DNA from 3 places in the Bacillus sp. FSL K6-0138 genome. Region 3 is predicted to be linked to each of the others. Evidence: predicted binding sites of a transcription regulator. Region 3 holds the regulator's gene; each other region holds the start of a gene.
The links. Region 3 encodes Rex, which represses fermentation and respiration genes when NADH is low (regulators of the CRP and FNR family bind a similar motif). Its sites were predicted from a motif close to TTGTGAAATATTTCACAA; they were not measured.

Region 1: the regulator Rex is predicted to act here: its motif matches at 2,507-2,524, upstream of MHB78_RS12805 (nitric-oxide reductase large subunit).
Region 2: the regulator Rex is predicted to act here: its motif matches at 1,780-1,797, upstream of MHB78_RS23075 (formate/nitrite transporter family protein).

The regions. Positions count from the first base shown of each region.
Region 1 is NZ_CP150286.1:2,429,909-2,434,192, reverse strand. Features, by position in the region: gene MHB78_RS12820 (nitrate/nitrite transporter) at 85-1,272, opposite strand; gene MHB78_RS12815 (DUF2164 domain-containing protein) at 1,412-1,729, shown strand; gene MHB78_RS12810 (Crp/Fnr family transcriptional regulator) at 1,771-2,439, shown strand; gene MHB78_RS12805 (nitric-oxide reductase large subunit) at 2,582-4,284, shown strand, end outside.
Region 2 is NZ_CP150286.1:4,401,274-4,405,557, forward strand. Features, by position in the region: gene MHB78_RS23065 (cytochrome ubiquinol oxidase subunit I) at 1-430, opposite strand, end outside; gene MHB78_RS23070 (fructosamine kinase family protein) at 789-1,658, opposite strand; gene MHB78_RS23075 (formate/nitrite transporter family protein) at 1,856-2,644, shown strand; gene MHB78_RS23080 (DUF1259 domain-containing protein) at 2,733-3,122, shown strand; gene MHB78_RS23085 (malic enzyme-like NAD(P)-binding protein) at 3,140-4,284, opposite strand, start outside.
Region 3 is NZ_CP150286.1:757,943-762,226, forward strand. Features, by position in the region: gene MHB78_RS04130 (ABC-F family ATP-binding cassette domain-containing protein) at 1-1,466, opposite strand, end outside; gene moaC (cyclic pyranopterin monophosphate synthase MoaC) at 1,619-2,131, shown strand; gene MHB78_RS04140 (redox-sensing transcriptional repressor Rex) at 2,128-2,775, shown strand; gene MHB78_RS04145 (twin-arginine translocase TatA/TatE family subunit) at 2,797-2,973, shown strand; gene tatC (twin-arginine translocase subunit TatC) at 2,980-3,744, shown strand; gene MHB78_RS04155 (YdiK family protein) at 3,781-3,960, opposite strand; gene MHB78_RS04160 (CPBP family intramembrane glutamic endopeptidase) at 3,960-4,284, opposite strand, start outside.

The DNA.
Region 1 (4,284 bases), 1.7 Mb from region 3:
AATAACAATCTTGTGAACATAATCCGATTGTCACAGAAAAAGAACCTGAGAGCAATAGTCTCAGGTCTTTCGTATGAAGTGCGCTTATTGGACATCGCGTGTGTCTGTCCTTGACGATGTTTTCCCCGATTCCTGAAAATACATCCATGCCACGATGACAAAGCTGGCAAGGGCCGCTTCAGACAAAGCCATGAATCCGATCGCATAATGGCCTGTCGCCTGAAAGACGCTTGACAGGATGAGCGGCGGGAAGAATCCGCCTAAACCGCCCATTGCCGAAACGATGCCATTGACGATTCCGGCTTGTTTCGAAAAATAAAGCGGCACTAATTTGAAGACGACTCCGTTTCCGATTCCGGCGCATACGGCGACTGTCAGTACCCCGAATCCGTAGAGTCCTAGATTCGGCGAGAAGGCCAGTAAAATTCCGGACAGCGTACAGCCTGCGAAAACATACATTAAGAGCTTCAGCGGGTTGAACTTATCTCCAAGCCATCCCCCGACAGGTCTGAGAAAAGTCGCGACGGCGATAAAGCCGGCGGTTCTGAGGCCTGAATCAACCGGATCAAGTCCGAAGTGGTTCACAAGAAAGTTCGGAAGGTAGACTGTGAACGCCACAAAAGAACCGAATGTGATAAAGTAAAACAGACTTAAAAACCATAGTTTTTGATTTTGATAGACGGCTTTCATTTGCTCTTTTACCGAAACTGTAACCCTCGGTTCTTTCTTGTCTCCAAATAAAAAGTTCAGCAAAGCAAATGCAGCGACCAGGATCAGATACATTCGAACCGTATTCGGCCACCCCGCGGTTTTGGCGATAACGGGAGCGGCAAACGTGGTAATTGCCGTTCCAATGTTTCCGGCTCCATAAATCCCATTGATAAAACCGTGTTTTTCTTTCGGATAATACTTTGGCAAAGATGTTACTCCGATCGAGAAGACCGCTCCGCTGATCCCCAGGAAAAATCCGCCGATGACTAAATCGGACAATGAATCAGCTGCACTGATCCAAAAAATCGGGAACAGGAGCAGCAAAAAACTGATCATGAACGTTAATCGCGCCCCAAATTTGTTTGTATAGTACCCAAGCGGTATCCGAAGCAGCGACCCAAGTATGACCGGGATAGCGGTAACCAGGGAAATCTCGCCTTCAGTCAGGGGAATATCCTTTTTAATATGAGGCATTAAAGATGAAATCAACACCCAAGCCATAAATCCTGCCACCAAACTAAATGACTGCAGCGGCAACTGCAATTTTTGACGATTTACCATGACGGCTTTGCTCCTTTCAAAAGGGAAAAATGTAATATTTCATTAGCATGTTTATCTTACAAAAAGTCTTCAACAAACATTGTGAACAACATCACACGGCAATCGGATTGATTGATGTTTAAGAGGCGGGGGCAAAAGAATGAATTGGTTCTACAAAAAATATTCGTTCATTGATTTAACATTTTCGTTTATCATGAAAATAAAAGGAGTGCGATTTATGCTTTTACAGCTGACACAAGAAGAAAAACAAGCAGTCATGAGTGAGATCAAGCGTTTTTATTATGAAGAAAGAGGGGAGGAAATCGGCGATATTGCGGCGATTCAGACGTTTGAATTCATAAAGGAAAAGCTGGGCCCCTACTTTTATAATCAGGCGCTTAAAGACAGCCGCAGGGTTGTTGAAGAAAAAGCGGCAGCGATGGAAGAGGAGCTTTTTGCGCTTGAAAGGCGCATTTAAAGGAAGACCTGGCAAAATGCCTGAAGGGATTGAAGGTTTAAATGGAGTTTCTGAAACAGTTTCTGATTTTCAGCGGTTTGAATGGCGAAGAATTCAGCCAAATCGAACAGATTGCGATAAAGCGGAAATATCAGCCGCGAGTGTTTGTGTTTATGGAAGGGGAAGAGCGGGAAGCCGTTTTTTTCGTCAAATCAGGACTTGTGAAAACCTATAAGATTGATGAAGAAGGCAATGAACAAGTGATTTCGCTTTTACAAAGCGGAGATATGTTTCCGCACGTCGGTTTTTTTGACCGCTCCCCATATCCGGCAACGGCTGAAGCAGTCCAAGAAACCGAATTGATCGTCATCCGCATTGACGATTTTAATGAACTGCTCATGAAATACCCGGAGATGACAATGAAAGTCATGCAAATCATGGGAAAAAAAATCCTTGATCTGCAGGAACGCATTCAAGGATTTATTTCAAAAGACGTCCAGCACCGCCTGACTCACGCTTTAAAGAAGCTGGGAGATGAACACGGGGTCAAAAAAGGAGAAGGCATTTATATTAATCTGCCGATTACCAATCAGGACTTTGCGAATATGGTCGGAACATCAAGGGAAACAATTAACAGGACCCTTAATGAAATGAAAAAGAAAAAACTGCTTTCCTCCGACAGAAGCGGCATTATGATACATGATCAGGAATGGCTGAACGGCTGTGAATAAATAAAAAACAGGCTCTCCTTTTTCAATGGAAAGCCTGTTTTTTTAATTCACAAATCTGCCATCATTTAAGTGATCTGGTTCACAACCGGTGTGATGCATATCCAGTATCTTAGGACATGCAAATAAGAAAGGAGTGAATCAGATGGAAGTTCAAAGGGAGACGGTGCCAAACAAGAAGCCGGCAAAAAACGGATTTTTGAAATCGGTTCTCGTTTTTACGCTGATTGCAAGTTTTTCGGTGTTGTTATTGGGAGGATATTGGATCTTCAAGGGGCTTGCGCCAAGACCGCTTGAAGTGTCCGCTCCAAACGGCGAGGTGCTGATGACAAAATCGTCGATCAAGGGTGGACAGGCCGTCTTTCAAAAATATGCGCTCATGGATTACGGGACCATTTTGGGCCACGGATCTTACATGGGGCCCGATTATACGGCAGAAGCCCTGAACATTTATACAAAAGGGATGCAGGACTTTAAAGCGCAGGAGCAATATGGAAAACGCTTTGAAAAGCTTTCCGATGAAAAGCAGTCTGTGATCCGCAGTAAAGTGATCAGTAAAATGAGAAAAAACCGCTATAACAAAGATTCCGACACATTACAGCTGACTCAGGCCCAAGTCTACGGACTCGAAAAAGTGCGCACTCATTACCGCAAAGTATTTACAAAAGGCGATGGCTGGGGGCTTGAGTCTGGTTTGATCAAGGAAAGCCATATGCCTGACCGCAACAGAGCTTGGATTTCGGGCGGGGATCAGATCAAACAGGTTTCTGATTTTATCTTTTGGACGGCCTGGCTGTCCAGCACATTGAGGCCCGGGGATGACATCACCTATACAAACAACTGGCCGTATGATGAAGAAGCCGGCAATACGATGTCATTTGCCGCGGTGTGGTGGAGCGGCGCCAGCGTTACGATTCTTATTTTATTTGTCGGCATCATCTTATTTGTGTTTTACCGCTACAAGCTTGGAATGAAGGAGGCTTATCAAGAAGGGAAATTCCCGGCCTTTGATTTGGAGAAGCAGCCGCTCACTTTATCGCAAGTCAAAACAGGGAAGTATTTTGCCGTTGTTTCCCTGCTGTTCTTTGTTCAGGCCATGCTGGGGGCATTGCTTGCCCACTATTATATCGAGCCTGACAGCTTCTTTGGCATCGATTGGATCAGAAATCTGCTTCCATTTAGCATCGCCAAAGGGTACCACTTGCAGCTTGCAATCTTTTGGATTGCGACCTCATGGCTTGGCATGGGAATTTTTGCGGCTCCGCTTGTCGGCGGCAGGGAGCCGAAAAGACAAGGTTTACTCGTCGATATTTTGTTCTGGGCGCTGATCTTTCTTGTCGGCGGCTCGATCGTCGGAGAATGGCTCGGTGCGAAAGGCTATTTGGGGAACAATTGGTTTTTATTCGGCCATCAAGGAATGGAATATATTGAACTGGGCCGATTCTGGCAGATCATACTCGCACTGGGCATGCTGATTTGGCTGTTTATCGTCTTCAGGGGCATTAAGCGCGGCCTTAAAAAAGAGACGGATAAAGGCGGTTTGATTCATTTGCTGTTTTATTCATCAATCGCCATACCTCTGTTTTACGGCGCCGCCTTTATGTTCAACCCCGGTACAAGCATCACGATGTCCGATTTTTGGCGTTGGTGGATCATCCACTTATGGGTGGAAGGGATCTTTGAAGTGTTTGCCGTCGTTGTCATCGGCTTTTTGCTGGTACAGATGAATTTGGTGACGAAAAAGTCAACCGTCAGAGCGCTTTACTTTCAGCTGATATTGCTGTTGGGAAGCGGTGTAATCGGAATCGGACACCATTATTATTACAACGGCTCATCAGAAATATGGAT
Region 2 (4,284 bases), 1.0 Mb from region 3:
AAATCCAAAAAGCGGACAGCATCGTGCCGATCGACACCAGCCAGATGGAAAGCAAATGAACCTTTTTCGGAAGACGGTCCCAGCCGAATATCCATAAGCCGATGAAGGTTGACTCCATAAAGAAGGCCAAAAGCGCCTCAACAGCAAGCGGGGCGCCGAAAACGTCGCCGACAAATCGGGAATACTCCGACCAGTTCATGCCAAACTGAAACTCCTGCAAAATTCCCGTGACGACACCGACTGCAAAGTTAATTAAGAATAAGTGCCCCCAAAACTTCGCCATCGTCCGGTAAATGTCTTTTTTCTTTACAACGTAAAGGGTTTCCATCAAGGCAACCATAAAGACGAGTCCGATCGACATCGGAACAAAAATAAAGTGAAAGATCGTCGTTGAAGCGAATTGAAACCGGGCTAAGATTAATTCGTTCATTCCCTGCTTCCTCCATTTCCATTGATATGCTCCATCAGATTGTTCAAAACTTCACAATATTGCTGTGAAAGGTGACGCAAACGGTTTACCAAAAAGGCGTTTCTTTTCAAATTAATACAATAGACTTATAAATCAATCTCGAGATTACTTATATAAGTAATTTACACCGTTTGTTTATAGAAAAAAAGATCTAATTACCTAAAAAATGGGTCGATTTGTGACCAAATCTTGACTAAAAATCAAACATTTTTTGACGACAAATAGGTTTTATTTACCATAAAACTTTAAAAGGCCCAGCCGATCAATAAAAAAACACCCCTGAAAGGGTGTCCCGAATCTGTCACAATATCGGTATTTTTTAGCCCATATACCGTTTTACAATTCTTTCAGCATGAGGCAAGTAGCTTTCTCCGAAAGAATTCAAATGCATGTATACATAAAACAGCTGGTATAAAGGCCAAATGTCGCGGTCAAGCGGTTCTTTCGACGCCGCTTCATAGGCGCTGTAAAACCTCTCGGTGAAACCCCCGAACAGAGCGGTCATCGCCAAATCCATCCGGAAGTCCCCGTATAAAACGGCCGGATCAATGAGATATGGAGAGCCGTCCTCCCCCGTCATCCAGTTGCCTCCCCATAGATCTCCGTGAAGCACGGATGCGCAGGGCTTTCCGGGGAGCCAGCGGGGAAGCGTTTCCGCAAGCCTGACATGCTTCTCCGCCTGCCTTTCATTCAAAAATCCTTTCTCAAGCGCGAGCCCGATTTGCGGAAGCAGCCTTTTTTCCCGGTAATAGGCCGGCCAGCTGTCATATTCGCCGTTCTCCTGCTGAAAGGTGCCGATGTAATTGTCATGCCCCAATCCGTAAAACGGCTTCTCCGTCCGGTGCATGGCGGCGAGCTGTTCGCCAAGCTTTTCCTCCGCCCCTGGAGACCGGGTATCTCTAATATAAGAAAGAACGAGGAATCGCTCCGGATCGCTTATGCCGTTATATCCAATCACGTCAGGAACGTTTACGGCGCCGGTTTTTTTCAGTTCTGCAAGTCCCATGGCTTCCTTTTCGAAAAAGTCGGCCGGCACTCCATCGTTTATTTTGACGAAAAGCCTGGTTTTGTCCGTCTCCACGAGAAAAGACCGGTTGATATCGCCCCCGCCTGCTTCTGTTATCCTCTGAACAGCATGATCACGGGCGGATGCCCGGACCGCTTTATCAATGATTTTCTTTACATCCATTTCCTTCACCCCCGCCACTTTATACAAAAGAATAAATGGAAGCGTTCGATCGGCTGTCTTTACTTTCTCATACTTATGGACGATTTTACCCGATTATTTGTTCACATAAAATCCACAGATATTGTGAAATGTTTCACAATATCCTGCTATACTTATGTTCGTAATCTAAGATCCTTACTTCATGGTGGTGGTACAACATGGAAACTAAATCGCTCATGTTAGTGGAAGAGCTCGCATTGAAAAAATGCAGCATCTTTAAAGAGAGCCCGCTTCGCTATTTTTTGCGATCCATGCTGGCAAGCATGTTCATCGGGTTTGGCGTGATCGTCGCATTTAAAACGGGGAATTTCTTTTATCTTGAACAGTCTCCGTTCACATATCCAATTGCCGCGGTTACGTTTGGGGGAGCCATTATTCTGATTGTCTACGGCGGGGGAGATTTATTTACGGGAAACACGTTTTATTATACATTTGCGGCGCTTCGCAAAAAAATGCGCTGGTTTGATGCCATCGGGATGTGGCTGTTCAGTTATGCGGGAAATTTCATGGGCGCCATCTTATTCGCAGGCCTCATTTTCTCAACGGGATTGTTCAAGGATTCGTCCGTCAACAGCTTTTTGCTGAGCGCGGCCGAACATAAGATGAATTCGCCGATGACAGAACTGTTTTTCAGGGCGATTCTTTGCAACTGGCTTGTCTGTCTTGCCTTTTTTATTCCGATGTCCCAAAAAGGAGACGGTGCAAAAATGTTCTCCATGATGCTGTTTGTGTTTTGTTTCTTTATTTCCGGATATGAGCACAGCATTGCCAACATGGCCACCTTCGCCGTCGCTTTGGTGACTGACCATCCGGACACCATTTCGTTATATGGGGCGGTTCGCAATTTAATCCCCGTTACATTGGGGAACATCGTCGGCGGAGCTTTTATGATGGGCTTCATGTACCACTTCGCGAACAGGCCGCAAACAGAAGACATGATCAAGTAGGAGCGGCAGTTTCCATTTGCAAAAAGCGGTATGAAAAGATGGGGAGACTCATAAAATCTTACTACTTTTTAAAATGGAGGGTTCGACCATGCAAAGTTTTCATACGCTTTGCCGGCAATTTGGGCAAATATTGAATGGAGAGGCAAGGGTGGAGCACGGTGTTTGTTCTGTCAGTATAAAACGGAATATGAACGTCTCTGTTCAGGGAAGGCTGAGCCGGGGAATTGCGATGAAAGAAGTGATGTTCGAGTCGCTGGATCAACACGGAATCGCCTTGAATATGGCGGAAATCGCCATTTTGCCTGAAGAAATCCCTCTTTTTACAAAAAGGCTTGCCGATCAGGGACTCATCATCAGCGCTTTGCATAACCATTGGATCTTTACGAAGCCGAATCTCTTGTACATTCATTTCCAATCCGTCGAACCGCCCTTAATTTTTGCAAGAAAAACGGCAGCCGCCTTATCTGTCTTACGATAAAGCAGCTGCCGTCCGTATTATCTCCCGCTCGAAAGCGTTGCTCTTTCCACGGCTTCGGCGACAATCTCATGAACGTCGGGGTTCAGCGGATCGGGTACTAAATCGCCTTGTTTTGTACAGGAGGCAATGGCCTCGGCTGCGGCCACGAGCATCGGATGTGTGATCGATTCTGCTCTTGCATTCAACGCGCCTCTGAAAATGCCCGGGAATCCGAGAACATTATTGACAGACCGCCCGTCTGCAGCGTAAGCCGCTCCCGCCTTGAGCGCTTCTTCCGGCTCAATCTCAGGCTTCGGATTGGACAGAGCCAGAATCACCTGGCCTTCGCGAACCCATTTTTTATCGATCAGCCCCGGAACGCCCGTCGTCGCGATAACGATGTCGCAGCTTTCCATCAGCTCTTCAATGCTTTCAGCTGCGTGTCCTCCGTAATTCTCCAAGCGGGCCATTGCTTCCATCGATTTATCTGTTCCGACGACCCGTTTCACTCCGTATGCCATAAACATCCGGCAGATGGCAACGCCCGCGGCGCCGAGGCCGATTTGGCCGACGTGCGCCTGCTTCAGGTCGACTCCCGCGCTTTTAGCTGCCGAAATCGCCGCCGCAAGCGTAACAACGGCAGTACCGTGCTGATCATCATGCATCACAGGGATGTCCAGTTCCTGCTTCAGGCGCTCCTCGACTTCAAAACAATGCGGAGAACCGATATCTTCGAGCAAGATCCCGTTGAATCCCGGCGCGATGTTTTTCACCGTCTGGACGATCTCATCAGGATTTTTCGTATCAAGCAATATCGGGATGCCGCTGATTCCGGCGAGCTGGTCAAAAAGAGCGGCTTTTCCTTCCATGACCGGCATTCCGGCGACAGGGCCGATGTCCCCTAGGCCGAGAATGGCGGTTCCGTCCGTCACGATGGCCACCGAATTGCCGATTCCAGTGTAAATCTTTGCTTTTTGCGGTTCTTCTTTAATAATTTCGCACACATTGGCGACCCCTGGCGTATACACCCGTCTCAAGTCTGCGAGCGACCTGATCGGCATTTTGCTCTTCATGTGAATCTTTCCGCCTTCGTGAGCGGAAAGGACGTCGTCAGAAACGGTATGAAGATGAATGCCGTCCTTTAAATTGCGGATCACATCAAGAATTTCGGTCAGCTGTTCTT
Region 3 (4,284 bases):
TCGATCAAAGCATTTTCCAATATTTCTTTGCTGTCCAAGTCAAGATGGTTTGTCGGCTCGTCAAGAATGAGAAAATTGGCTTTTTGAAGCATCAGCTTCGCGAGCGCGAGCCGTGCTTTTTCGCCGCCGCTCAGGGCGTGAACAGGCTTTAAGACATCGTCTCCGGAAAACAGGAAATTCCCGAGGCATGTTCTGATATCTTTCTCATTCATCTCGGGGTAGTCGTCCCAAAGCTCGTCAAGCACGCGCTTGGACGAATGGAGTTCAGCCTGCTCCTGGTCGTAATAGCCGATCGAGACGTGTGAACCGGTTGATATCGTGCCTGTAAGGGGTTTAAGCTTTTGAATCAGCGTTTTTAAAAGGGTTGATTTGCCTACTCCGTTAGGGCCGACAAGGGCCACGCTTTCACCGCGCGAAATTTGAAAATAGAGCGAGCGGAGGAGCGGAGGCTGATCTTGGTAGCTGACCGTCAAATCCTGAACGCGCAGGACGTCGTTTCCGCTTTGCCGGGCAATGTCAAAACGGAAGGAGGCCGATTTTTCGTCGCCGAGCGGTTTATCCATGACGTCCATCCGTTCAAGCTGTTTGCGCCTGCTTTGTGCGCGTTTTGTCGTTGAAGCCCTCGCCAGGTTTCGGTCGACGAAGTCCTGGAGTTTGGCGATTTCATCCTGCTGCTTTTCATACAGTTTCATTTCTTTTTCAAGCTGTTCAGCTTTTAATTTCAGATAATCGCTGTAGTTTCCGATGTATTTTTTGCTCCTGGAGCGGGATATTTCGTACACCTGGGTGACAACCTTATCAAGAAAGTACCTGTCATGGGAGACGATGAGTATCGCTCCGCTGTAGTTTTGCAAATATTGCTCAAGCCAGGTAAGCGTATCGATGTCAAGGTGGTTCGTCGGTTCATCGAGAATGAGCAGGTCAGGTTTGGCCAGTAGCATTTTTCCGAGAGCGAGCCTCGTTTTTTGTCCTCCGCTTAAATCCTGGACGCGCGCGGTGTCGCCGTATCCGGCAAATCCGAGACCATGGATCACGGATCTGACGTCGGCTTCATATTGGTAGCCGCCCTTATCTTTAAATTCCTGCTGCAGTCTGTCGTACGTTTTCATTAACGATTCAAGCTTGTCGGGTGCAGCATGCGCCATCTGCTCTTCGACTGAGCGCATCTCTTTTTCCATCGCTTTCAGATGATCGAATACAGTCAGCAATTCTTCTTTTATTGAAAGCTTTGAATCGAGTCCCGAATGCTGATCAAGGTAGCCGATTGTTAAATCCTTCGGCTTGATGATGTCCCCTTTTTCATAAGAAAGCCTGCCGGCGATAATTTTCAAAAAAGTCGATTTTCCGGCTCCGTTGCGCCCGACGATCGCAATCCGGTCCCGGGATCTGACTTCCAGCTTTATATTCGTTAAAATGGAATCGGCTCCAAACGATTTTGAGAGCTGATTGACTTGTAAAATCATCATGATTTATTTCACCTCTTGTTTGCTATTTTTAGTGTAGCCTATCAGATAGCAGTCAGCAAACAATTAAGCGGAGTCTGGAAGATTTTAACCAAAAGGAAAAGACAGATTGAAAAAAATAGTGTATGATCTTTAGTAAGGAGAGTTTTATAATGATGAACCAATTTACGCATTTTAACGAACAAGGCAGAGCCAAGATGGTTGATATAAGCGAAAAGGAAGCTTCAGTGCGAACTGCTGTAGCTTTCTCAAGCGTGTCTATGAAAAGAGACGTGCATGAAAAAATCAAAAACCAGGAGATGGGGAAAGGCGATGTGCTGGCTGTGGCTCAGGTGGCAGGAATCATGGCGGCAAAACAAACGTCCGACATCATCCCGATGTGCCATCCGATCGCTCTGAAGGGAGTCGACATCGCCTTTCGATGGGAAGAAAAAGACCAGAACAGCATCCTGCATATTCAGTCAACCGTCAAGACAAAAGGGAGCACAGGTGTGGAAATGGAAGCGTTAACGTCAGTTTCCGTATGTGCGCTGACCGTCTATGACATGTGCAAGGCTGCGGATAAGGGAATGGTGATAGGACCGACCTATCTCGCTGAAAAAACAGGCGGGAAAAGCGGTGACTATAAAAGGGAAAAAGCTGATGTAAACATGGAGGATCGTTTATGAACTTGGATCATTCAAAAATTCCGCAAGCGACAGCTAAGCGGCTGCCGCTATACTATCGTTTTTTAAAAAACCTTCATGCATCCGGAAAGCAGCGTGTTTCATCCGCTGAATTGAGCGATGCCGTAAAAGTCGATTCTGCCACGATTCGGAGGGACTTTTCATATTTCGGTGCACTCGGCAAAAAAGGCTACGGCTATAATGTGAATTATTTGCTGTCCTTTTTCAGAAAGACGCTCGACCAGGATGAAATGACAAACGTAACGCTTATCGGCGTAGGAAATTTAGGGACAGCCTTTCTCCATTACAACTTCATTAAAAACAACAATACGAAAATCTCAATGGCTTTCGATATCAATGAAAGCAAAATCGGAAAAGAAGTCGGAGGCGTTCCCGTTTACGATTTAAATGACCTTGAAAAGCATTTGACAAACGATATTCCCGTCGCGATTTTGACGGTCCCGGCCCAGGCCGCCCAACCTATTACGGACAGGCTTGTTGCGCTCGGTATTAAAGGCATTCTCAATTTTACGCCGGCCCGTTTGAATGTGCCGGAACACATTCGAATTCATCATATAGATTTAGCGGTTGAACTTCAGTCATTGGTATATTTTCTGAAGCATTATTCAATGACAGAAGAAAAATGACGGAAAGGGGGAGGCTTTTACATGCCGACAATCGGTCCTGGAAGCTTTATTTTAATCGTTATCTTGGCGATTCTGATTTTCGGTCCGCAAAAACTTCCTGAACTGGGAAAGGCAGCAGGCAAGACGCTAAGGGAGTTTAAAAACGCAACAAGAGGTCTGGCAGACGACGAAAGCGAAAAAAAGAAAGAAGATCAGTAGGATGGGATGACATTGATGAAGGGAAGAGAAATGTCGCTTCTGGAACATATTATTGAACTGCGAAGACGGCTCGTGTTCATTGCCTTCTTTTTTGCCGTTTTTGTCATGGCGGGCTTCTTTTTGGCTAAGCCGATCATTCTTTATTTGCAGCAGACCGATGAAGCGAAACTGCTGACGCTGAACGCGTTTAAACTGACCGATCCGCTCTTGGTATACATGCAGTTCGCTGTCATTATCGGCGCTGTGATGACCTCGCCGCTTGTCTTGTACCAGCTGTGGGCTTTTATCAGCCCGGGGCTGTATGAAAAAGAACGCAAAGTGACGCTAAGCTATATTCCTGTATCGATCATACTTTTTTTAGGCGGCATTGCTTTTTCTTATTTTATTTTATTTCCGTTTGTCGTTGAATTTATGACGAATCTTTCCGATGATCTTAAGGTGAATCAAGTCATCGGGATTTATGAGTATTTTCAGTTTTTAATACAGCTGACGCTTCCTTTCGGCTTATTGTTTCAGATGCCTGTGATCATTATGTTCATTACAAGGCTCGGTTTGGTGACGCCCATGATGTTGGCTAAGATCAGGAAGTATGCATACTTCTTTTTGTTCGTCATCGCGGCGTTCATCACGCCTCCTGATATGTTGTCCGATTTTATGGTGGCAGCGCCTCTTTTGATCCTGTATGAAATCAGCATCATCATTTCGAGAATTTCCTACAGGAAAGCGCAGAAAGCCGTCATTCAGGAAGCCAATCAGGCATTTTTAAAATAAAGGGCCATCTCTTTTTGAGAGAATGGCTCTTTTTCTTTATTTTTTCCGCTTTGAAAGGGCGAACATTTTGAAGGAAATGCTGATGTTATAGGCGGCGAACAGCATCAGGAGAATGGTGTAGAACGACCACATATTCCCCGGAGAGGTCGCTGCCAGATACGTAAACAGCACGCCCGTCAAAAAATACATCACGCCCCAAAACACCGGGCTTCTCATCATAAAAATCCTCCGATAATCAGCTGCACTTTTTCAACCCGTTCCAAATAGTCCTGAATCTGGCCCTGAAACGTCTGCATGATCACGACAAACGTATTCATGGCGACGTGGGCAAAGATCGGCACGATAATCCGGTTTGTCCTGACGTACAAAAAAGCGAATGTGAAGCCCATTGCCGCATAGATTAAAAAGTGTGAGAAATCTATGTGGACAACCGAGAAAAGGACGGAGCTGAACAGAGCAGCGATAAAGAAATTCGTTTTTTCATATATAGCTCCGAAAATGATCTTTCTGAAAATGATTTCTTCCAGAATGGGGCCGAAC